One region of the Mesorhizobium sp. C089B genome, then DNA from elsewhere that is predicted to be linked to it. Evidence: predicted binding sites of a transcription regulator. Region 1 holds the regulator's gene; each other region holds the start of a gene.

Region 1 (8,008 bases):
AGATCCAGACACGGCTGACCGGCCGCGTCGTCAGTCTCGAACAGATGGAGAGCGGGCGCATCAGGCTGACGCTCGACGTGGTTTCGACCGCTTACCCCAAGCTGCGCTACGCCCCGGAGCGGGTCAGGCTCTCGGCGCGGACCGTTCCCGCCGATATGACCGCCGGCTCCCTGATCACCGGCTATGCCAGGCTGTTGCCGCCGACCGGTCCGGTGCGGCCGGAGAGCTACGATTTCTCCTTCGACAGCTATTTCACCGGCATCGGCGGCAGCGGCTTCTTTCTCGGCAATCCGAAAACCATTGCTACGCAGGGACCGCCGCCGCTGACCGCACGGCTCTCCTCGGCAATCGAGAACGCGCGCGAAAACATTGCCGACCATATCAGGGGCAAGATCGGCGGCGCCGAAGGCGAGATTGCCGCGGCGTTGATTGTCGGCGTGCGCGCCGGCATCCCGGACGAGGTCAACGAAGCGATGCGGCGCACCGGCATCTACCACATCATCTCCATCTCCGGCCTGCACATGGCGCTGGTTGCCGGCACCATCATGGCGTTGCTGCGTGGCGCCTTTGCGCTGTTTCCCGATTTCTCTTCGCGCCGCCCAGTCAAGAAATATGCAGCAGTGGCAGCACTCGTCTCCATCGCCGCCTATCTCGTTATTTCAGGCGTCGTGGTTGCCGCCGAGCGCAGCTTCATCATGCTGGCGGTCATGCTTGTCGCCGTGCTGTTTGATCGCGCCGCACTCACCATGCGCAATCTGGCGATCTCCGCCATCGCCGTCATCCTGGTGTCGCCGCACGAGGTGGTCGGTCCCAGCTTCCAGATGTCGTTTGCCGCCACCGCCGCCCTTGTCGGCGCCTATGCCGGCTGGGCCGATTACCGCGCCGACAAGGTGAGAACGCCGCTGGCAAAGCGCTCCTTCGTCGGCTTCCTGTCGCGAAAATTCGCGCTGGCCATGGGCGGCCTCGCCATGACCTCGATCATCGCCGGCAGTGCAACCTTGCTGTTCGCCATCTGGCATTTTCAGCGTGTGTCGCCGCTCAGCCTGATCGCCAATCTGGCCGTGATGCCGATTGTTTCGTTGATCGTCATGCCCTTTGCCGTGCTCAGCGCACTGGCGATGCCGTTCGGCGCCGACGGGCCGTTCCTCTATGTGATGGGCAAGGGTCTGATGGCGATGATCGCTATATCGGCCTGGATTTCCGAGCGCTCGCCGGTCGACGCCGTCGGGCTGATCTCCATCCGCTCGGTGCTGTTGGTGGCGGTCGCCCTCGTCATCGCCACCATGGCCACCACCTGGCTCAGGCTGGCGGCCGTGCCTTTCGCGCTGGCCGGCCTGTTGACGGTGCCGCAGGTGCTTACGCCCGACGTGCTCATATCCGAGGACGCACATCTGGTGGCCATGCCGATAGGTGGCGGCGAACTCGCCCTCAACCGCGAACGCTCCAACGAATTCACCACGGACAATTGGAAACGGGCGCTGCGGGCCGAAACCATTATCCCGCCCGAGATTTTCGAGGCAACAGATACGCGGTTCGATCTCGATCCGCTCGATCTGCCGCCCGGGTCGCCCTTCTATTGCATGGGCGATCTCTGTATCGCCCGACACCCTTCCGGAGCCATTGTAGCCCTTGCCAAAGACCGCAAGACGGCGCGGCCGGCCTGTGCCTTCGCTAGCCTGATCGTCATCGATGACGCCACGGCCTACAATCCGTGCCGCGACCCGCTGGTGCTGGTCGTGACGAAGAAACAGCTGGCCCGCGACGGCAGCGCCGCCGTCTTCTTCGATCCGCAATCGGCAGCTGCAGCGCCAACCATCCGCTTCGCCGTCGACAAGCCGTATCGCCCCTGGCACGAGCAGCGCCGCTTCTCCCGCGAAGCGCGCGGCCTGCCGCCTTACAACCAGCGTGAAAAGTACAAACCCAAGCCGGCTCAGTAGCGCCGGATCAATCCGACAAGCTTGCCCTGCACCTTCACCCTGTCCGGTCCAAAAATGCGGGTCTCGTAGGCCGGGTTGGCGGCTTCCAGGGCGATCGAGGCGCCCTTGCGGCGGAAGCGTTTCAGGGTCGCTTCCTCATCGTCGACCAACGCCACCACGATCTCGCCGGGGCTGGCTGTGTCGGCATTGCGGATGATGACCGTGTCGCCATCGAAAATGCCGGCCTCGATCATCGAATCGCCCTTGACCTCGAGCGCGTAGTGTTCACCGCCCATGATCATGTCAGGCGGCACCGAGATCGAATGGGTCTGATGCTGGATGGCGTCGATCGGCACACCGGCAGCAATGCGTCCCATCACCGGGATCGACACCGCCGAAACGGCGTCGTCATTGCCGGCCGACATCGAACGCGACGGCGAGCCCGGCTTGATCTGGCGGCCGATACCGCCTTGGCCCATCGCGCCTTGTCCCTGGCCGCCTTGCCCTTGGCCGGTTTGACCAAGACTGCCCTGAATGACGCTCGGCGAAAACTTCCTCGCCGCATTGAGGCCTGGTGCGATCGAGTCGGGCAGCCGCAGCACTTCCAGCGCGCGCGCCCGGTTCGGCAGCCGGCGAATGAAACCGCGCTCCTCAAGCGCCGTGATCAGGCGGTGGATGCCGGACTTGGAGGCGAGGTCAAGCGCTTCCTTCATCTCATCGAAGGACGGCGGGATTCCGCTCTCCTTCAGGCGTTCATGGATGAACATCAGAAGCTCATGTTGTTTGCGCGTCAGCATCGCGGCCCCCAGGGGTTCTGAAACCAGAATCAGAAAAAACAAACCCAGAACAAACACTATCTGTTCCAGTTGTGTTCCGCAACCTTTTAAAGTTTAATGAATGTGTTGACGTTTTGTTCAGCGTGACGTTCGGCACCGCGAGCGGCGCTCGTAGTCGTTGGCCGGCAACGGGGTGAAACGAAGACAAAGTGCCCTGCGTCGTCGGCTACGATCGCCGCTTCCTTTTCGGATGGGGCTGCGCAGCATCCGCGCCGGGTTCACTCTGGGCATAGACCTGCAGCGTGTAGCCGATGTGAGCGGTCATCAGAGTTTTCGCACGTTCGACGTCGCGATCGAGGGCCGCTTCCATCAGGGCGGTATGGTGTTCGATCGCCACGGCGTCGCGCAGGGCCGCCACGGCCTTCCGGTGGCCATCCGTGCGGCCGGCGGCGGCGCGCAGCGTCGGGGCCAGACCCAGAAAGCGGTGATGGCGATGCAATTGGTCGGAAATCGTCGCATTGAAGCGCAGCAGCCAGCTGGATGTCGCGGCACTGAGCAGCGCCGCATGGAAGGCATCGTGTTTTTCGTACCACGCGTCGACCGCATCATCCGATGGATCGTCGAGAACAGACCCGCACCGTGAGAGACGATAGTGGGCGGCAACGACCGCGTCTTCCCACTCACGGTCGCCCTCCTCGATCGATTCCACCAGCAGGGGCAGTTCGACCACCAGCCGCGCACGCGCCAAATCCTCGAGCTCCGCCCGAGAGACGGGAGCGACCGCAAACCCGCGGTTGCTGATGGCGGTCACAAGCCGTTCCGCCTCCAGCCGCGACAGCGCCTCGCGCAACGGCGTCCAGCCGATGCCGTAGGTGTTGCGCAGCGTGCTCAGCTTCAACGGCGCGGCAGGCGCCAGCCGGGTCGCAAGAATATCGCGCCTGAGCAGGCGATAGGCCGCTTCCGTCTTCGAGGTCTGCTCGTCATCCAGCATCGTGATCCATCAGATATAAACGCTCGGCGGATCATTATATATCAAAGCCTTTCAATGGGTGAATTATATATAATGTTTGACAGTTCAAGGGCGACCACTCAAGATCGCCGGCATGTTTGGGCGGCAGGCTCCGCCGCGCGCGTTTGTCCATGGAGGGGCGCCGGATCATGAGCACGACACCCGATCTCGCTACAATCGAAGCAATGGATGCCGCCGATCCGCTGCGCTCCATGCGCGAACTCTTTGTCTTGCCGCAAGGCGTGATTTATCTCGACGGCAATTCCCTGGGCGCCGCGTCAGCGGTCGTCTTCAGCGAACTGCAGCAGGCCGCCACGCAGGAATGGGCGCAGGACCTCATTCGCGCCTGGAACACGGCTGGCTGGTTCAACATGCCGGTGGAACTGGGAGATCAGCTCGGACGACTGATCGGCGCGGCTGACGGGCAGACGGTGGTCTGCGACACAACCTCGATCAACATCTACAAGCTGCTGCACGCCGCGCTCGGCATGCGGCCGAATCGGTCGGTCATCGTTGCCGAGGGCGACAGTTTCCCGACCGACCTCTACATGGCCGAAGGCGTCGCCTCGACCCGGCCGGGAACGCGGCTGCGGCTGGAGGGCGTCGACGCGGCCGCAATCGAGGACCTGATCGACGACAGCGTTGCCGTCATCCTGGTCAACCACGTCAACTACAAATCCGGCCAGTTGCGCGACATGGCGGCGCTGACGCGCAAGGCACATGACGCCGGCGCGCTGATCATCTGGGATCTCTGCCACACCGCCGGCGCCTTGCCGGTCGAACTCGACCGTGCCAATGCCGATTTCGCTGTCGGCTGCACCTACAAATACCTCAATGGCGGCCCGGGCTCGCCGGCCTTCATCTACGCGGCCGAGCGCCACCATGGTGATATCAGCCAGCCGCTCAGCGGCTGGTGGGGCCATGCGCGGCCGTTTGCCTTCGAGCAGGGCTTTGCCGTCGGCAGCGGCATCCGCCGCTTCCTATGCGGAACGCAGCCGGTGCTGTCGATGCGGGCGCTCAAGGGCGCGCTCGATATCTGGAACGACGTCGACATGGCGGCGGTGCGCAGAAAAAGCATCGCGCTGACCGACCTGTTTATCCAGCTCGTCGAAGCCAGATGCGGCGCCTACGGGCTTGAACTGGAAAGTCCTCGCGACGGCAGCCAGCGCGGCAGCCAGGTGTCGTTCCTCCATCCGCATGGCTATCAGGTGATGCGCGCGCTGATCGAGCGCGGCGTGATCGGCGATTTCCGGGCGCCGTCGACCATCCGTTTCGGCTTCACGCCGCTCTATGTCGGATATGGCGATGTCTGGCAGGCGGTCGAAGTCCTGGAGGATATTCTGCGCACCGGCGCCTGGCAGGACGCCCGCTTCGCGGTGAAGACCGCGGTTACGTGAGAAACTAGAGCAATTTCAGGAAAAGTGTGAAGCGGTTTTCCGTCCGAAATTGCGTCAATCAAAGAGCTAGCAGGCTGCTGCAAAAGTCGCATTTGGCTTTGTTTTATGATTCACTTTCGTCTGACAACGGGAGTGATTTGCGATGCGGGGTCGTAGTGAAGGACCGGGAAGCCTTTTCAGCTATGTTCCGTTAGAGAAGCGCATCCCGTTGGATCATCCTCTGCGGGCGATCCGGCAGTTGTGCGATGAAGTGCTTGGTCGTCTGGATGGTCGCTTCGAGGCGCTCTATTCGGGCATGGGCCGGCCGTCGATCCCACCGGAGATGTTGCTGCGGGCGACACTGCTGCAAGCGTTCTTCTCGGTTCGTTCGGAACGGCAACTGATGGAGCAGATTGATTACAATCTGCTGTTCCGCTGGTTCGTTGGCCTGCCGCTTGACGCGCCGGCGTGGCATGCGACGGTTTTCACCCACAATCGCGACCGGCTGCTTGAAGCCGATGTGGCGCGAGAGTTTTTGGGTGAACTGATGGGCCTCAAGCGGGTGAGCAAGCTTCTGTCGAGCGAGCATTTTTCGGTGGACGGCACGCTGATCGATGCCTGGGCTTCGATGAAGAGCTTCCGCCCGAAGGATGGTTCGGGCGATCCGCCAGGGCCAGGGCGCAATGGCGAGCGCAACTTCCGCAAGGAGAAGCGCTCGAATCAGACACATGCCTCCACGACCGATCCCGACGCCCGGCTCTACCGCAAGGCGGACGGCCATCCGAGCCGCCTGTGCTTCATGGGCCATGTGCTGATGGAGAACCGCAACGGGCTGGCGGTCGATGCAACGTTGACGCACGCCACCGGCAAGGCCGAGCGGGAAGCCACGCTTGTCATGCTCGACCGGCGGCAAGGCAAACATCGCATCACGCTGGGCGCCGACAAGGCCTATGACGTCATGGATTTCGTTGGCGACCTGCGCCAGCGCCAAGTCACTCCGCACATCGCCATACAAGGCACGGTCTCAAGCGCGGGCACGGTGCGCAAGACCGCTATCGACGGGCGCACCACGCGCCATGCCGGCTATGTGATCAGCCAGCGCATCCGCAAACGCATCGAGGAGATATTCGGCTGGGTGAAGAAGCCGGGCGGATTGGCCAAAACCAAATTGCGAGGGCAGCCAAGAGTGGAGGCCGTCTTCACCTTTGCGGTCATCGCCTACAATCTGGTTCGCATCCCAAAGCTCCTGAAAGGGCAGATCGCATAACCGTCAGCAGAAAGGACCGCAACTCGCGCAGCAAGCTCAGCTGCAACCCGCCGCGAAAATCGCGCAGACAACAGAAAACTTCCGTCAAAAATATCGAGATCAGCAACGATCAGACTTTTGCAGCAGCCTGCTAGAGCATTTCGCCGTTTCCGTTAAACGGTGAAATGCTCTAGAGCCGGGTGCGGACCGTCCAGAGCTCCGGAAACAGCACGACCTCCAGCATCTTCTTCAGATAGGAGGCGCCTGAGGTGCCGCCCGTGCCGCGCTTCAAGCCGATGATGCGCTCGACCGTTGTGACGTGGTTGAAGCGCCAGCGGCGGAAATAATCCTCGAAGTCGACCAGCTTCTCGGCCAGTTCGTAGAGCATCCAGTAGCGCTGCGGGTCGCGGTAGACGGTTTGCCAGGCAGCCAGCACTTCTTCGTTCTCGACGCGCGTCTCGCGCCAGTCCGTGCGCCCGGCGTCGGCGCCGATGTCGAAGCCATTGCGCGCCAAAAGCAGAAGCGCCTCGTCATAGAGCGACGGCGTGGCCAGGATGGCTTCCAGCCTGTCCGTAAGGTCGGGCCGGTGCTTGTGCGGCCCGAGCATGGCAAGGTTGCGGTTGCCGGCCATGAACTCGATAGCGCGGTACTGCCACGACTGGAAGCCCGAGGATTGGCCGAGCGCGTCGCGAAACTCGGTGTATTCGCTTGGCGTCATCGTGCGCAGCACGTCCCAGGCATTGTTGAGCTGCTCGAAGATGCGCGCGACACGCGACAGCATCTTGAAGCTCGGTTCGAGGCGGTCGGCGCGGATCGAGCGGATCGCGGCGCCGATCTCGTGGAGGGCCAGTTTCATCCACAATTCGGATGTCTGATGCTGGATGATGAACAGCATCTCGTCATGGGCAGAAGACAGCGGCGCCTGCGCATCGAGCACCTTGTCCAGCTGCAGATAGTCGCTGTAGGACATCCGCTCCTTGAACGACATCTGCGCGCCATCGGACGCCGGATCGTGCGGCTTAATCAATTGATCTTCTCCGCGCGCAACCGGAAGCGCTGGATCTTGCCGGTCTGGGTTTTGGGCAAGGCGTCGATGAACTTCACCGAACGCGGATATTTGTAGGGCGCGATCGTTGCCTTGACGTGGTCCTGCAGGCGTTTGACGGTCAATGCGTCCGGCGAAACGCCTTGCACAAGCACGATATGCGCCTCGACGATCTGGCCGCGTTCGCCGTCCTCGGCGCCGGTCACCGCGCATTCGGCGACGTCGGGATGCGAGAGCAGCGCCGCTTCGACCTCGGGGCCGGCGATGTTGTAGCCGGCGCTGACGATCATGTCGTCGGAACGCGCGGCGAAGTGGAAGAAGCCATCCTCGTCCTGCGTGAACGTATCGCCGGTGAGATTCCAGCCGTCGCGGACATAGTCCTTTTGCCTGGCATCGGCCATGTAGCGGCAGCCGGTCGGGCCGCGCACCGCCAGCCGGCCAGTAGAGCCGCGCGGCAACTCCCGCATCTCGTCATCGACGATGCGTGCCTGATAGCCGCCGACGGGTTTGCCGGTGGAGGCCGGCTTCATGTCGTCGAAGCGGTTGGAGATGAAGATATGCAGCATCTCGGTGGCGCCGATCCCATCGAGGATCGGCTTGCCGGTCTTCTCAGTCCATTCCTCGAAGACAGGCGCCGGCA
Region 2 (8,008 bases), 3.3 Mb from region 1:
CGGCACCGATTCGGTAATCCGCGACCCCGGTACCTTCGAGATGGGCGACCTGATGGCCTGGCAGCATGAGGTGCGCGACCTGCCGTCGGACACATTGCTGTTCCTGTTGCCCAGCCGCTTTTGCGAGAGCGATCTGCTGGCCAGCGAAGCCTGGCGGCTGTTCGGGCATACGCCGCTTGGCATTGCGCGCGTCCAGGCGGTCTGCGACTTCGTCCACAACCACATCGTCTTCAGCTACGGCAATGCGCGGCCGACCCGCACCGCGGCGGAAGCCTATCGCGAGCAAAGCGGCGTCTGCCGTGACTTTGCCCACCTCGCCGTCACCTTTTGCCGTGCGCTAAACATCCCGACCCGCTACTGCACCGGCTACATCAGCGACATCGGCCTGCCCAAACCGTGGGCGAGCATGGATTTCGCAGCCTGGATGGAGGTCTATCTCGGTGGCCGCTGGCATGTCTTTGACCCGCGCAACAATTCGCCACGCATCGGCCGCATCCTGATCGCGTCGGGTCGCGACGCCGCCGACGTGCCGCTGACCCACATCTTCGGACCGGGCACGCTGGCTGGTTTCAAGGTGTGGACGGACGAGATCATCGAATAGGGGCGTCTTTCCGCAAGCTGGCCTTCAACCTGAACGACCAGGCGATTCGTGCGTTGTGATGCCTGTGGAGCTCGGCGGCAGGCCGTTACATTGGGCGCCTTGGAGGGACAGCATGGCAGCGCATGGCGGGTCGAAGACGGTCATCTACGCGGCGCTCGCCGGTAATTTAGCTATTGCTGTGACCAAATTCGTCGCCGCCTTCTTCACCGGCAGCTCGGCGATGCTGTCGGAAGGCGTGCACTCGCTGGTGGATACCGGCAATGGCGGGCTGCTGCTCTACGGCATGCACCGCGCCGCCCGTCCGCCGGACCGCACGCATCCGCTCGGCCATGGCCGCGAGCTGTATTTCTGGAGCTTCATTGTCGCCCTGCTCGTCTTTGCGCTCGGCGCCGGCGTGTCCTTCTATGAAGGCGTCGTCCACATCATGGCGCCTGAGCCGGTCGCCAATCCCAAAATCAACTACATCGTGCTTGGCCTCTCGATGCTGTTCGAGGGCAGCTCCTGGTACGTGGCGCTGAAGGAGTTCCGCCAGCAGAAGGGCAAGCAAGGCTGGCTGCAGGCCGTGCAATCGAGCAAGGATCCGAGCGTCTACACGATCCTGTTCGAGGACAGCGCCGCCCTGCTCGGTCTCTTCGTCGCCTTCGCCGGCATATTGGCGGCCGAACTCCTCGACATGCCCGAACTCGACGGCGTCGCCTCGATCGGCATCGCGATGATCCTCGGCGCCACCGCCATCTTTCTGGCGCGCGAAAGCAAGGGATTGCTCATCGGTGAGCCGGCCTCGGCGGAAGTGCAGGCCAAGGTGCTGGCCATCGCCCAGCAGGATCCGGCGGTGCAGCGGGCCAACGGCGTTCTCACCGTCCATCTCGGCCCGCAACAGATCGTCGCTGGGCTGAGCATCGAATTCGAGGACCATCTGACGGCGCCTGAGATCGAAGCCTGTGTCGAGCGCATCGAGGCGCTCTTGAAAAAGAAATGCCGGAGATCACCAGACTGTTCGTCAAGCCGCAGACGACCGGAACGTGGGAGCACCGGCGCAAGCAGGTCGAGGCGGCGTCGGACTAGTTCTGGACCAGCAGTGCACCGTTGGCCCCATCGCCTGGTCCCGCTAAGATCACCCGACGGATTTCGGAGAATCAACCATGAAAATCGATGGTGGGTGCCATTGCGGCGCCATAACTTATGAAGCAGACGTCGACCCGGAAAAGACCTCTATCTGTCATTGCACCGACTGCCAGCAACTGACCGGCACCGCCTTTCGTGTCACTGTTCCCGCGCCTGAGGATCATTACAGGATCACCAAGGGCACACCGAAGGTCTATATCAAGACGGGATCGAGCGGCGCCAAGCGTGCCCAGGCGTTCTGCGGCGACTGCGGTTCGCATCTTTACGCAACGTCGGTTGGCGACGGGCCGAAGGTCTATGGGATCAGGGCGGGGACCGCGCGGCAACGCGAGGATCTCGTTCCGACCCAACAGAAATGGCACCGATCGGCCCTGCACTGGCTTCCGGAATTCGAGGGCGTAAGCATCGTAGAGGCGCAGTAGCACCTGCCTCCCGGTTAAACGCGGCCCAAACCAGCCAATAATGTGCTAGGCTAGCCATCAAACGGATGGCGGGGGATAGCAATGTCGGAAACGGACAAAGTGTTTGCCGGCTCGATTCCGGAAAACTACGACCGCTACATGGTGCCGCTGATCTTCGAGCCGTTCGCCGCGGATTTGGCACGACGGGCAGCGTCCTTGTCGCCCGGCGCCGTCCTGGAAGTCGCCGCCGGCACCGGCGTTGTTACCCGCGCATTGGCGCCAAAACTGTCCCCTGGCGCAAGCTATGTCGTGACCGACCTCAACCAGCCTATGCTCGACTACGCGGCCTCGCGACAAGCTCCCGACAGTCGCATACAATGGCGTCAGGCGGATGCTCTGGCGCTGCCGTTCGAAGATGCGGCTTTCGATCTCGTTTGCTGTCAGTTCGGCGCGATGTTCTTTCCCGACCGAGCCGCCGGCTATCGCGAAGCAAAGCGGGTCCTGAAGACCGGCGGCCATTTCCTGTTCAACGTGTGGGATCGCATCGAAGAGAATGTATTCGCCAATGATGTGACGAATGCTCTTGCGGAGATTTTTCCGAACGATCCGCCCCGCTTTCTCGCCCGCACGCCGCACGGCTACAATGACACTGCATTGATCCGCGGCGAGTTGGAAGTCGCAGGTTTCTCCCGTGTGGTGATCGACACGAGGGCCGAACAAAGCCGTGCCTCCTCGCCGCGCCTTCCGGCGGTTGCCTATTGCCAGGGAACTCCGCTTCGCAACGAAATCGAGGCCAGAGGAAAACTGGAAGCCGCAACCGATCACGCTGCGTCCGTGATTGCAGCCAGACACGGCAGCGGCGAGGTTGCGGCCAAGATCCAGGCGCACGTGATGGTGGCTACGGTCTAATGCATGTTGCCCAGAAGTGAGCCGCGGTTCTGGGACAACGACATTCATCAAAACAAAGACTTAAAGCGCGTCGTATGAATCCGTTTCAGCGCGACGCACTTTAATCGTCGCCTTCGACGACACGTAGCCTGAGCTGCCCCGTCTTGGAATCCGCCACCCGCACCCCGGCTTCGGCCTTGGCGGGTCCGCCACCGCGCACTTCGGCTTCGTTTTCGCCAAACTCCAGCGCTTCGATCTTTTGGCCGCGCTTGGTGACCTTCGACGTCGACACCAGTATCTCGTCGATATCCTTGGCCGACTGGCCAAAATGCGTCTGCAACCGGCGCACGCGTTCGTCGACGCGCGCGACGTCCTCCATCAGCCGGATCACCTCGCCCTGGATCAGATGCGCCTGTTCGCGCATGCGGGCGTCCTTGAGGATGGCCTGGATGACCTGGATCGACAGCATCAAAAGCGACGGCGAGACGATGATGACACGCGCCCGGTGCGCCTTCTGGACCACGGCGTCGAAATTCTCGTGGATTTCGGCGAACACCGATTCGGACGGCACGAACATGAAGGCGGTGTCCTGCGTCTCGCCCTGGATCAGGTATTTTTCCGAGATATCGCGGACGTGAATTTCGATGTCGCGGCGGAAAGCCTGGGCCGCGATCTTCTGTTGTTCGGCGCCATCGGCGGCGCGGATGGCGTTCCAGGCTTCCAGCGGAAACTTGGCGTCGATGGCAAGCTGCGGCGCACCGTTCGGCATCCTGACCAGGCAGTCGGGACGGCTGCCGTTTGACAGTGTTGCCTGGAACTCGTAGGCGCCCATCGGAAGGCCGTCGGCGACGATCGCCTCCATGCGCGACTGGCCGAAGGCGCCGCGCGTCTGCTTGTTGGACAGGATCGCCTGCAATTGCACGACCTGGCCGGCCAGCGACTGAATGTTGCCTTGCGCGGTGTCGATGACCGCCAGCCGTTCCTGCAGTTTGGCGAGGCTCTCATGCGTCGATTTGGTCTGTTCGGTCATGGTTTGACCGAGCCTGCCGGTCATGGCGTCGAGGCGCTGGCCGATCGACTGGTTGAGTTCGGCCTGCCTTGCGCCGAACACGTCGGCGATGGCGCCCATGCGGCCCTGCATCTCGGCCTGGCTTTGCAAAATGCCGGCCATCCGCGCCTCGGCGTCGCGGGCGTGGTCGGCGGCTTCCGCCGCGGCGATGGTGCGCGCCTTGGCCGATCGCCACAGCGCCACGACAAGCGCCAGGAACAGGCCGAGAAACACCAGCGCGCCGAGGGCCAGTGCATGGCCGAGCGTGATCGTCGTGGCGCCAAGCCGGGCAACGGGTTCGGAAAGGATGGTGCTCAGGTCGTTCATCCCGCCAGCATAGCCGATTCGCAGACCTGGCACAGATCAAAACGTGAACGAGACCGATTCGCACCGGTTGACGCTTCTCCTGCGACGTTTTAGGTGAGGCGCCATGTCGATCAAGCCGCTCATCATCCTTCCCGATCCTATCCTGCGCCAGGTTTCCAAACCGGTCGAACGTGTCGACGCGCCTTTGCGCAAACTGGCCGACGACATGCTGGCGACGATGTATGATGCGCCGGGCATCGGCTTGGCCGCAATCCAGATCGGCGAGCCGCTGCGCATGCTGGTCATCGACCTCGCCAAGGAAGACGAGCCGCCGGCGCCGCATGTCTTCATCAATCCCGAAATCCTCGAAAGCGCCGACGCTCGCTCGGTCTACGAGGAAGGCTGCCTGTCGATCCCGGACTATTACGCCGAGGTCGAGCGTCCCGCCTCGGTGCGCGTGAAATATCTCGACCGCGACGGCAAGCTGCAGGAGATCGAGGCCGAAGGCCTGATGGCGACCTGCCTGCAGCACGAGATCGACCATCTCAACGGTGTGCTGTTCATCGACCACATCTCGAAGCTGAAGCGCGACATGGTGGTCAAGAAGTTCAAGAAGCTCGCCAAGGACAAGGCGCCGGGCAAGCTGGTGGGATAGGGAAGATGCCGCTTCGCGTCATCTTCATGGGCACGCCGGAGTTTTCGGTGCCGGTGCTGCGCGCGATTGCCGAGGCCGGGCACGAGATAGCAGCCGTCTACACCCAGCCGCCGCGCGCCGCGGGCCGCCGCGGGCTGGAGCTGACACCGTCGCCGGTGCAGCGCGAGGCTGAGCGGCTGGGCATCGAAGTGCGCACGCCGCTGTCGCTGAAGGGCGAGGCCGAGCAAGCTGCTTTCCATGCGTTGCGTGCCGATGTCGCGGTCGTCGTCGCGTATGGTTTGCTGTTGCCGAAGGGTATTCTGGAGGCTCCGCGCCTCGGCTGCCTCAACGGCCACGCCTCGCTTTTGCCGCGTTGGCGTGGTGCAGCTCCCATCCAGCGCGCCATTATGGCCGGCGACGTCGAAACCGGCATGATGGTGATGCGCATGGAAGAGGGCCTGGACACCGGTCCGGTGGCACTGGTTGAAAAATGCGCCATAGAGCCCGACATGACGGCCGGCGATCTGCACGACCGCTTGATGAATATTGCTGCCACGCTGATGGTGGAAGCGCTGTCCCGATTGGAGACAAATACCCTGGCATCGACTTTGCAGGCGGCTGACAGGGTGACCTACGCCAGGAAAATCGATAAGTCGGAGACACGTGTGGACTGGACGCGCCCGGCTGCGGAGGTCCACAATCACATTCGCGGCCTGTCGCCATTCCCGGGCGCCTGGTGCGAGGCCGACATCGGCGGCCGCACGGAACGGCTGAAACTGCTTCGCTCGACGCTTTTGGAAGGCACGCTTTCTGAAAGCATGGGCGAGTCGGGAGGAATTCTCGATGACCGGCTGACGGTCGCCTGCGGGTCGGGCGCGGTCAGGCTGGTCGAAGTTCAACGGGCGGGCGGAAAGCCTGCTGCCGCGCAGGAGTTTCTGCGCGGGGCCAAGATCGAAAAAGGAATGAAGTTCTCATGAGCATGATGTCGATACGCGGCGCGACGCCGCGGGACCGCGAGGCCATACGCCTGGTCGAGGAACACGCATTCGGCCAGCAGGCGGAGGCCGGGCTGGTCGACGCTCTGGTCACCGGCGGCGACGCCGTTGTCGAACTGGTGGCGGAAGAAGACGGCCAGGTGGTCGGCCACATCCTGTTTTCCAGGCTGTTCGTCCAGAACGGCGGCAAGCAGTTCGCAGCCGTGGCGCTGGCGCCGTTGGCGGTGGAACCTTCGTTCCACGGCTCGGGCATTGGCGGTGCGCTGATCCGCGAAGCGCATATCCGCCTCAGGGATGGCGGCGAGACGCTCGCCGTTGTGTTGGGCGATCCGGCCTATTACGGCCGCTTCGGCTACAGCCATGCGCGCGCCGAAAAGTTCGAGAGCGAATATCAGGGCGAAGCGCTGCAGGCGCTGGCCTGGGGTGACGCACCCGAAAAAGGCAAACTGGTCTACGCCCAGGCCTTTACCGCACTCGCCGCCTGAACGAAGGGTGTATGCCGCGTTTTCGTCTCGATATCGAATATGACGGCAGCCTCTTCGCCGGCTGGCAACACCAGGCGGATCAGCCTTCGGTGCAGCAGGCGATAGAGCAGGCGATCGAGAAATTTTGCGGTGAGGCGGTGCGGATACGCGCCGCCGGCCGCACCGACGCCGGCGTGCATGCGACCGCCCAGGTGGCGCATGTCGACCTCGCCAAGGCATGGCCAAACGACAAGGTGCGCGACGCCGTCAACGCGCACCTGCAGGCGGCAGGCGCGCGCATCGCCATCCTGCAGGCCACGGTTGTCCCCAATGAGTTCGACGCCCGTTTCTCGGCCACCGGACGCCACTATCTCTACCGCATCCTCAACCGGCGCGCGCCTGCAGCGATGGAAAAGGGCAAGGTCTGGTGGGTGCCGAAGCGGCTCGATGCGGACGCCATGCACGAAGCGGCGAAAGTCCTGCTCGGCCGACATGACTTTACCACCTTCCGCTCGACGCAATGCCAGGCCAACAGTCCGGTGCGGACGCTGGAGCGGCTCGATGTAAGCCGCCAGGGCGACCTGATCGAAGTCAGGGCCTCGGCGCGCTCTTTCCTGCACAACCAGGTGCGCTCCATGGTCGGTTCGCTGAAACGCGTCGGCGACGGCGGCTGGACCGCCGCGGACCTCAAGGCCGCGCTCGCTGCGAAAAACCGCGCCGCCTGCGGCCAGGTGGCGCCGCCCGACGGGCTTTTTCTCGTCGGTGTAGACTATGCGGAAAAGTTCTAAGCCGGAGCGGCGGTCGGCACCGTGATGCCGAGCAGCGCCACCAGGGCGAACAAGACGGCTAGAGACACCACCAACATGCCTGCGAACACGGCACTGCCGACAGCCGCGCCCTTTCCGATCGCGGCGTTGGTCATCCGCCAGGAGAGTACCAGCGACAGCACCACCAGAACCAGCCACACCAATTCGGCAACCGGGTTGCCGGACGGCAGGAAAAGCCTGATCAGCGCTGAAGGCAGCAGCATCCAGGCGGTGATCGCCGACGCCCAGTTGCTGGCGACGACATAGTGGACGAAGCGGTCGCCGATGCCGGCGCGCGATGCGACCAGGGCAAGCACAACCAGGGGCAGCAGCCACGAGCCGAGGTCGACGGTCGCCAGGCGAATCAACATGCCCAGCCGGCCGGCGAACGCATTGGGATCGCCGATCTCGTTGGCCGTGCCGACCCAGCCGACGATCATCGCCGGCGCGGCGACGACGATGGCGAAGAAGGAATTCCAGAAGCCGTCCGCCGACAGGTCGAGCAGCCGCAAGCCGTCGGCCTTCCCGAGCATCAGCCGCCAGGCGCCGTTAAGCGATGAAGAGGTCTCGTCAACCGAAAGCATGATCAGCCCTGCTCGAACCAGTCATCGATGAAGCGCTGGTAGATTTGGGTCAGCGTCTCGAGGTCGGCCAGTGCGACGCGCTCGTCGACCATGTGCATGGTCTTGCCGACCAGGCCGAACTCGACCACCGGGCAATAGTCCTTGATGAAACGCGCA
Region 3 (8,008 bases), 3.2 Mb from region 1:
TTTTCGGGCAAGGACGGCCCGATGGGCAAGGCGCCGCTGGAGCTCGGCACGCGCGGCAACGCCATGGTGACATCGGTTGCCTGCCATCCGAGCCAGGATGTCGTCGCCGTCGGCTATGATGACGGCATGGTCATGGCGGTGCGCTTTACCGATGCCAAAGAGGTGCTGTTGCGCCGCCCGGGCATGGGCGCCATCACCGCGATGATGTGGGACAAGGAAGAGCGCCGGGTCGCCTTCGGCAGTGCCGCCGGCGACTGCGGCGTCATCGATATCTCGGCGTGACCTATTCGGCTCCGCACGACACCTTGCCGGTCAATTCTTTCGGCTTGCCGTCCTGTTCCGTGTCGGCGGCGTTGTCGTAGACGGCAAGCGTGTACCGGCCGTCATAGACGCCCTCGTCACTGGTCTTGGTCAGGATCGTCAGTTCGACAGAGTTGAATTTATCTCCGAGCTGATGCTCGTGGTAGACGTTCAGCCGCAACTCCTTGTCGTCCAGCCAGTACTGGGTGAGGTCGGAATCCTCGAAGATGGTCTTGCGCAGACTGTCGCCTTCCGGCCGGCCAAGTATCTCGAGATCGCCGCGAAAATTGAAGGTCGGGCCGCCCATACCTCTGGTGACCCCGGCGCCGACCTCGAATTGCACCGCTTTGTCATCGACGGAACACCAGACGCCGCCCGATGCGGAAGCCGCAGCGGCCGACAAGAGTAGCGCAATAGCGCAGATGATCGTCCGCATTTTTCTCCCCAAACCACAGACCCGATCGCATTGGCGCCCGACTGCGCCGGAAGGTCAAGTCTGCCGAACTTGCTGCTGACCCAATGCAGCGCACCAACACGGCCAATTGCGGTTGCCGTCGCCAATTGGGTAGTGTGCCGGCCGAGAGGGATTTCATGTACAGCACGAACAGTTCAAAGGCGTCCATTGGCGGTATCAGCCGTGACCGCATCGCTGCATTGCGGACAAGCGAGGCGAACACCTTCCGCAAGGCGCGGCCGAAATCGCAGGCCAAGGTCGGTAACGGCCTGCCAGGCTTCTTCGGCGGTGTGCCGATGCACTGGATGAACGACTGGCCGACGCCATTCCCGATCCTGGTCGAAAGCGCCAAGGGCGCCGCCATCACGGATATCGACGGCAACAGGCTGGACGATTTCTGCCTCGGCGACACCGGTTCGATGTTCGGCCATTCGCCGCCGCCGGTGGCGCGCGCCATCCGCCGCCAGGCCGGGCGCGGCCTGACCTATATGCTGCCTTCGGAAGATGCGCTGGCCATCGGGCCGCTGCTCATACAGCGTTTCGGTCTGCCGTTCTGGCAGATCGCCACCACCGCCACCGACGCCAACCGCTTCGCGCTGCGCGTCGCCCGCGCCGTCACCGGCCGCGAAAAGATACTGGTCTTCAACGGCTGCTATCACGGCTCGGTCGACGAGACGATGGTCCGGATGGTCGACGGCAAGCCCGTGAATCGGCCGGGGCTGGCGGGTGAGTTTCGCGACCTGACCAAGACGGCGAAGGTCATTGAATTCAACGATGTCGCCGCGCTGCAAGCAGCGCTCAAGGACAAGGATGTCGCCTGCGTCATTGCTGAGCCGGTGCTGACCAATTCCTGCATGGTGCTGCCCGATCCGGGTTTTCACGACGCCTTGCGCAAACTGACGCGCGCGGCCGGAACGCTGCTTCTGATAGACGAGACGCACACGATTTCGACTGGACCCGGCGGCTACACCAGGAAATTCGGACTACAGCCCGACCTGTTCGTGCTGGGCAAGCCGATCGCCGGCGGCGTGCCGGCAAGCGTGTGGGGCATGAGCGACGAGGTCGCCTCGCGCTATGCCGACTACAATCGAACCAAGGAGCCGGGCTATTCCGGCATGGGCACGACGCTGTCGGCGAACCCGCTGCAGTTCGCAGCCATGCGCGCAACGCTCGAAGAGGTGATGACGCAGGAGAATTATGCCCGGATGGATCGCCTCGCCCTGCGGCTCGATGCCGGGCTGACCGGCGTCATCGATCGCTACAATCTGCCCTGGCATGTCGCCCGCGTCGGCGCCCGCGTCGAGTTCATCTGCGCCCCTGGCCCGCTCAGGAACGGCGCCGAAGCCGAGACTGCCCATGCGCCGGAGCTTGAGGCGGCTATCCATGTCGCGCTGGTCAACCAGGGCGTGCTGATCGCGCCCTTTCACAACATGATGCTGATCTCACCGGCCACCACCGGCGCCCAGGTCAACCGGCTGATCACCGCCTTCGCCACGGTTGCGGCAAGGCTGACGGCATGAGACAAGCTGCCAAGCCAAACTCGAGTACACTAATCATGACTTCACCTTCGGGCTCGACGCCCGTCGAGGCGCAAGCCTTTCTCGACGCCCATCCCGAAATCGAAGCCTTCGATATCGTCTTGACCGACGCCAACGGCGTCGGCCGCGGCAAGATCGTGCGCCGGCATGAGCTGAAAAGCATCTTCGAGGGCGGCCGCCACATGCCGATCTCGATCCTCGGCCTCGACATCACCGGCGAGGATGTGCACGAAACCGGGCTGATCTGGACGACTGGAGACGGCGATCTCAGGGCATGGCCGATCCCCGGCACGCTGGTGCCGCTTTACGGCACGAACCCGCCGCGCGGCCAGTTGCTGATGGCGATGTACCATCTCGAGGGACAGCCTATGTCGTCGGACCCACGGCTGGCGCTGGCCAGGCAGGTCGACATATTGGCGGCCAAGGGCCTCTATCCCGCCGGCGCCTTCGAACTCGAATTTTTCCTGCTTGCCAATGAGCGTGACGCCGACGGCAAGGCAAAGCCAGCGGACGCCGTGCTCGACGGCCGCCGCTCGGCCAAGACGGAAGTCTATTCCGTCGACCATCTGCACGGCATGGAGCCGCTGTTTTCCGACATCTATGCCGCGGCTAAGGCGCAAGGCATTCCGGCCGAAACGGTGATTTCCGAATACGCGCCCGGCCAGTACGAGCTGACGCTGAACTATCGCAAGGATGTCATGCGGGCGGCCGACGACCTCGTCATGTTGAAGCGGCTGGTGCGGGCGCAGGCGCGCCGCCATGGTGTCACCGCCTGCTTCATGGCCAAGCCGATCGAAAAATACGCCGGCTCCGGCATGCATTTCCATGTTTCGTTGCAGGACAAGAACGGCCGTAACGTTTTTGCCGAGGCTGGCGGCGAAAGCTGGTCGCTGCCGCTGCTGCAGGGGCTCGGCGGGCTGATCCAGACCATGGCCGAATCGATGCTGGTGTTTGCGCCGCACGCCAATTCCTGGCGGCGCTTCGTCTCGCAGTCCTATGCGCCGGTGGCGCCGACCTGGGGCGTCAACAACCGTTCGGTGGCGCTGCGCATCCCGGCGGGCGACGCCAAGAACCGGCGCATCGAGCACCGGCCGTCGGGTGTCGACGCCAATCCCTACCTGATCGCGGCAACGGTGCTGGCCGGCATCATCAAGGGTCTGGATGAAGGCCTCGACCCCGGCCCCGAAACCACTGGGAATGGCTATGAAGCCGCCATCACGCGCACGACCATGCCGGTCGACTGGCGCGCTGCGATCGAGGCGGCGCGGGCATCGAGCTTCCTGAAAGAGGCGCTTGGCGAGGATCTGCATCGCACCTTCGTGGCGATCAAGCAGTCGGAGTATCTGCGCGTCGCCCGCACCGTCAGCGAGCTGGATTACCACCTCTACCTCCATGAGGTCTGAGAGACCGCCTGGAACTCGGGCAGTCGTCCTGCTAGCCCGACGATCAGGCGGCGATTACTTTTTCGCCGCCTGCATCAAATGAGGTGGCGCTGCAGCCTTCAAGAACATATCATGAACGGATGAGCGCACCTACCGTCCGTGAAAAGCTGGCAATCCTGTCTGACGCCGCCAAATACGATGCTTCCTGCGCCTCGTCCGGCTGGGCGAAGAAGGATTCGCTCCAATCCGGCGGTATCGGCTCCACAGAAGGCATGGGCATCTGCCATTCCTACGCGCCGGATGGCCGCTGCATTTCGCTCCTGAAAATCCTGCTCACCAATTTCTGCATTTACGATTGCAGCTACTGCATCAACCGCTCGTCATCGAATGTGCGCCGCGCCCGCTTTAGCATCGACGAGGTGGTGAAGCTGACCATGGATTTCTACCGGCGCAACTACATCGAGGGCCTCTTCCTGTCCTCCGGCGTCATCCGTTCGCCCGACGAGACCATGGCCGAGATGGTGGAGGTGGCGCGGCGGCTGCGGCTGGACGAAAAATTCTCCGGCTATATTCATCTGAAGACCATTCCGGAAAGCTCGGCCGAACTGGTCGAGCAGGCCGGGCTCTACGCCGACCGGCTGTCTATCAACGTCGAACTGCCGACCGATGAGGGCGTCAAGAAACTGGCGCCGGAGAAGAAGCCGGAAACGATCCGCCTTTCCATGGCGAACCTGCGCCGGAAGATGGAGGAAAAAGCCGAGCCGACGCTGAGGACCAAGAAGCGCGAACGCTTTGCGCCCGGAGGTCAGTCGACGCAGATGATCGTCGGCGCCGACAAGACATCCGACGACGGCATCTTGCACACCAGTGCGCGGCTCTATGGCAGCTACCATCTGCGGCGCGTCTATTACTCCGCCTTCAGCCCGATCCCGGATTCGTCATCGTCGCTGCCGCTGCAGAAACCGCCGCTGATGCGCGAGCACCGGCTCTATCAGGCCGACTGGCTGATGCGCTTCTACGGCTTTTCGCAGCCGGAAATCCTCGCCGGCAGCAGCGACGGCATGCTCGATCTCGCCATTGACCCCAAGCTCGCCTGGGCTTTGCGCAATCGGGCGAGGTTTCCCGTCGACATCAACCGCGCCGATCGGGAAGCGCTGCTGCGGGTTCCGGGTCTGGGCACCAAGGTGGTGGCGAAGATCCTTGAAACCCGCCGCCACCGACACATGCGGCTGGAAGATGTCGGACGGATCTGCCATTCGATCGCCAAGCTGAGGCCCTTCATCATCGCCGAAGGCTGGTCGCCGGGTGGACTAACGGACAAGACCGGCTTGCGCGACACGATCGTAAAGTCCTGCGAACAACTGTCTCTGTTTTGACCATGCAGCCGGCCCAGCTCGACCTTGCCCGATACACTGTCCGGCTAGCGAGCCAGACCGATTTCGCCGGTTGGCGCGATGCGGCACGGCGTCTGGCGCTGAATGAGGTCCGACCTGAGGATATTAGTTGGGGTGTCGGGTCCGACGCCAATGATACTCAAGATGCCTTGCCGGCGGTGCCAGAGGGCGCGCAGCTTACCGTCCCGCGCGAGTTCATCGCCCATGCCGAAACGGCCTTCTGCCACTCCGACCCCGGCCGGTTTGCCTTTCTCTACTGGATGCTTTGGCGCCTGCGCACCGAGCCGAAACTGCTGGCGATCGCATCCGATCCCGACACCAGGCGGCTCGAAGCCATGGAAAAGGCGGTGCGGCGCGACAGCCATAAGATGCATGCCTTCGTACGCTTCCGGAAGATCGGCGACGGCGAGAACGAGCGCTACGTCGCCTGGTTCGAGCCGGAGCATTTCATTGTCGAGCGCAACGCGGATTTCTTCGTCCGGCGGTTCACCGGCATGCGCTGGACCATCCTGACGCCCTATGCCTCCGCCGACTGGAACGGCGAAAGGCTGGCGATCGGGCCGGGTGCGGCCAAGGGCGATGCACCCGATCAGGACGACACCGAGGCGTTGTGGCTGACCTATTTCGAAAACATCTTCAACCCGGCGCGGCTCAAGGTGAAGGCGATGCAGAAGGAGATGCCGAAGAAATATTGGCGGAACCTTCCCGAGGCCTCGCTCATTCCAGATCTGATCGCAGGAGCGGACGAGGCCGCCAGGGATATGATTGCCAGACTGCCGACAACGCCGGCGCCGCACCACGCCAAGCTGCAGGCGAAACATTGGCCGAAGCGCGAGCCGGCCGAGGCGCCGGACGATGACGCCAACACCATTTCCGAGCTACGCGAAGCCGCGAAAGGCTGCCGCCGCTGCCCGTTGTGGCGCGACGCGACACAGACCGTGTTCGGCGAGGGGCCGGATGATGCCAAAGTGGTCTTCGTCGGCGAACAACCGGGCGATCAGGAAGATCTCGCCGGCAAACCTTTTGTCGGGCCAGCGGGCAAAGTGTTCGATGCAATTCTCGATGACGCAGGCGTCGACCGGCAAAAAGTCTACGTCACCAACGCCGTCAAGCATTTCAAGTTCGAGCCGCGCGGCAAGCGCCGCATCCATTCGAAGCCAAATGCCGGCGAAGTCCAGGCCTGCCGCTGGTGGATCGGCCGGGAGCTTGAGCTGATCAAGCCGGACCTCGCCGTGGCGCTTGGGGCAACGGCGGCGTTGTCGCTGCTGGGCAAGGCCATTGCCGTGACGAAAATGCGCGGCCAGTTGATCGAACGCGAGGATGGCTTGCGCGTGTTCATCACCATCCACCCCTCCTTTATCCTGCGCATTCACGAGCCGACGGACAAGGAGGCTGAGCGCGAGCGGTTCCTAAAGGATATGAAAGAGGTGAAGCGGCTGATGGGGTCGTGAGATGAGCGAAAGCCTCAGCGACATCGTCATCCGCGGGCGGAGCAAGGAGTGAAGCGACGCAGCGCAGACCCGAGGATCCATGCCGCGACGTTTGCACGCTGCTACGGTGCAGAATTATGCCGTTGCGCTCGACGGCTAACATCACGGAATGGATCCCAGGGGTCTTCGCGACGGAGCTTCGCTCCTGCTTCGCCCAGGGATGACGGAGCTGGGTGGCTTCACGGTCGTGAATCCAACGTTGGAAAACTTCGGCCGCCACGGCCAGATTAACTGATTAGGATTGCCCTCAGATCGTTCACATTCGTACCCGTCGGCCCCGGCACGAACAGATCGCCGATCGCGTTGAACGCCGTCCAGGCATTGTTGCCGGCCAGCATCGCCTTGGCGTCGATGCCGGCGGCACGCATGCGCGAGACAGTCGAGCCATCGGCAAAGGCGCCGGCATTGTCTTCCGAGCCATCGATGCCGTCGGTATCGGCGGCCAGTGCATGAATACCTTCCGCGCCGCTGATGCCGATGGCAAAGGCGAGCAGGAATTCGGAGTTGCGGCCGCCCTTGCCCCTTTTTCCGTCAACAGGGGCCCGCAAGGTCACGGTCGTCTCGCCGCCGGACAGGATCAGCACCGGCTTTTTGAACGGCCGGTTGCGCGTCGCCACTTCGCGCGCAATGGCTGCATGCACGCCACCGACCTCGCGCGCCTCGCCCTCGATGGAATCGGAGAGGATGACGGCTTCGATGCCCTGCCGTTTTGCCTCAGCGGCTGCCGCTTCCAGCGACACGCCAGCCGAGGCGATCAGGTGCACTTCATTGCGTGAAAAGCGCTGGTCATCCAGATCTGGCGCATCGGCCTCTGGCGAGTTGATGTGCGCCATGACGGCGTCGGGCAGTTTCATGCCGTAGGCCGCTATCGAGGCCAGCGCATCGGCGCGGTTGCCGGAGTCGGGCACGGTCGGGCCGGAGGCCACCAGCGCCGGGTTGTCGCCGGGAATGTCAGAGACAACCAGTGATACCAGTTTGGCCGGCCAGGCGGCAGCTGCCAGCCGGCCGCCCTTGATGGTCGAGAGATGCTTGCGGATTGTGTTCATCGCCGCGATCGGCGCGCCGGAGGCAAGCAGCGCCTCGTTGACGGCGATTTCGTCGGCGAGCGTCAGGCCGGCGGCAGGCGACGGCAGCAGCGCCGATCCTCCGCCCGATATCAGCGCCACTACCAGGTCGTCCGCAGTCAGCCCTTGCACCTTTTCGAGCAGGCGCCGCGACGCCTCAAGACCGGCAGCGTCCGGCACCGGATGTGCCGCCTCGATGATTTCGATGCGCTCGCATCTGGCGCCATAGCCGTAGCGGGTGACGACCAGCCCTTCGATCGGGCCATCCCACACCTTCTCGAATGCCGCCGCCATCTGCGCCGAGCCCTTGCCGGCGCCGATGACGATGGTGCGGCCCTTGGGCCTGGCCGGCAGATGATCCCTGATGGTCCGTTCAGGATCGGCAG

What was found. Region 1 encodes LexA, which represses DNA repair genes until DNA is damaged. Its sites were predicted from a motif close to TGTTCNNNNTGTGTTCNG; they were not measured.
Region 2: NLY44_RS23210 (DNA recombination protein RmuC) is a predicted target of LexA. The motif match lies at 4,423-4,440, and genes of this name have one in related genera.
Region 3: NLY44_RS24680 (putative DNA modification/repair radical SAM protein) is a predicted target of LexA. The motif match lies at 3,796-3,813, and genes of this name have one in related genera.

Annotation. Positions count from the first base shown of each region.
Region 1 covers NZ_CP100469.1:1,408,034-1,416,041, forward strand. The annotation lists gene NLY44_RS07090 (ComEC/Rec2 family competence protein) at 1-1,937, shown strand, start outside; gene lexA (transcriptional repressor LexA) at 1,931-2,713, opposite strand; gene NLY44_RS07100 (GntR family transcriptional regulator) at 2,919-3,683, opposite strand; gene kynU (kynureninase) at 3,851-5,098, shown strand; gene NLY44_RS07110 (IS5 family transposase) at 5,241-6,344, shown strand; gene kynA (tryptophan 2,3-dioxygenase) at 6,514-7,350, opposite strand; gene NLY44_RS07120 (AMP-binding protein) at 7,347-8,008, opposite strand, start outside.
Region 2 covers NZ_CP100469.1:4,686,425-4,694,432, forward strand. The annotation lists gene NLY44_RS23190 (transglutaminase-like domain-containing protein) at 1-601, shown strand, start outside; partial or broken gene NLY44_RS23195 (cation diffusion facilitator family transporter) at 714-1,666, shown strand; gene NLY44_RS23200 (GFA family protein) at 1,744-2,148, shown strand; gene NLY44_RS23205 (class I SAM-dependent methyltransferase) at 2,230-3,036, shown strand; gene NLY44_RS23210 (DNA recombination protein RmuC) at 3,137-4,390, opposite strand; gene def (peptide deformylase) at 4,494-5,024, shown strand; gene fmt (methionyl-tRNA formyltransferase) at 5,030-5,980, shown strand; gene NLY44_RS23225 (GNAT family N-acetyltransferase) at 5,977-6,483, shown strand; gene truA (tRNA pseudouridine(38-40) synthase TruA) at 6,495-7,250, shown strand; gene NLY44_RS23235 (hypothetical protein) at 7,247-7,852, opposite strand; gene dapE (succinyl-diaminopimelate desuccinylase) at 7,855-8,008, opposite strand, start outside.
Region 3 covers NZ_CP100469.1:4,981,959-4,989,966, forward strand. The annotation lists gene NLY44_RS24660 (WD40 repeat domain-containing protein) at 1-282, shown strand, start outside; gene NLY44_RS24665 (hypothetical protein) at 284-736, opposite strand; gene NLY44_RS24670 (aspartate aminotransferase family protein) at 892-2,274, shown strand; gene NLY44_RS24675 (glutamine synthetase family protein) at 2,310-3,695, shown strand; gene NLY44_RS24680 (putative DNA modification/repair radical SAM protein) at 3,815-5,050, shown strand; gene NLY44_RS24685 (UdgX family uracil-DNA binding protein) at 5,053-6,519, shown strand; gene NLY44_RS24690 (glycerate kinase type-2 family protein) at 6,786-8,008, opposite strand, start outside.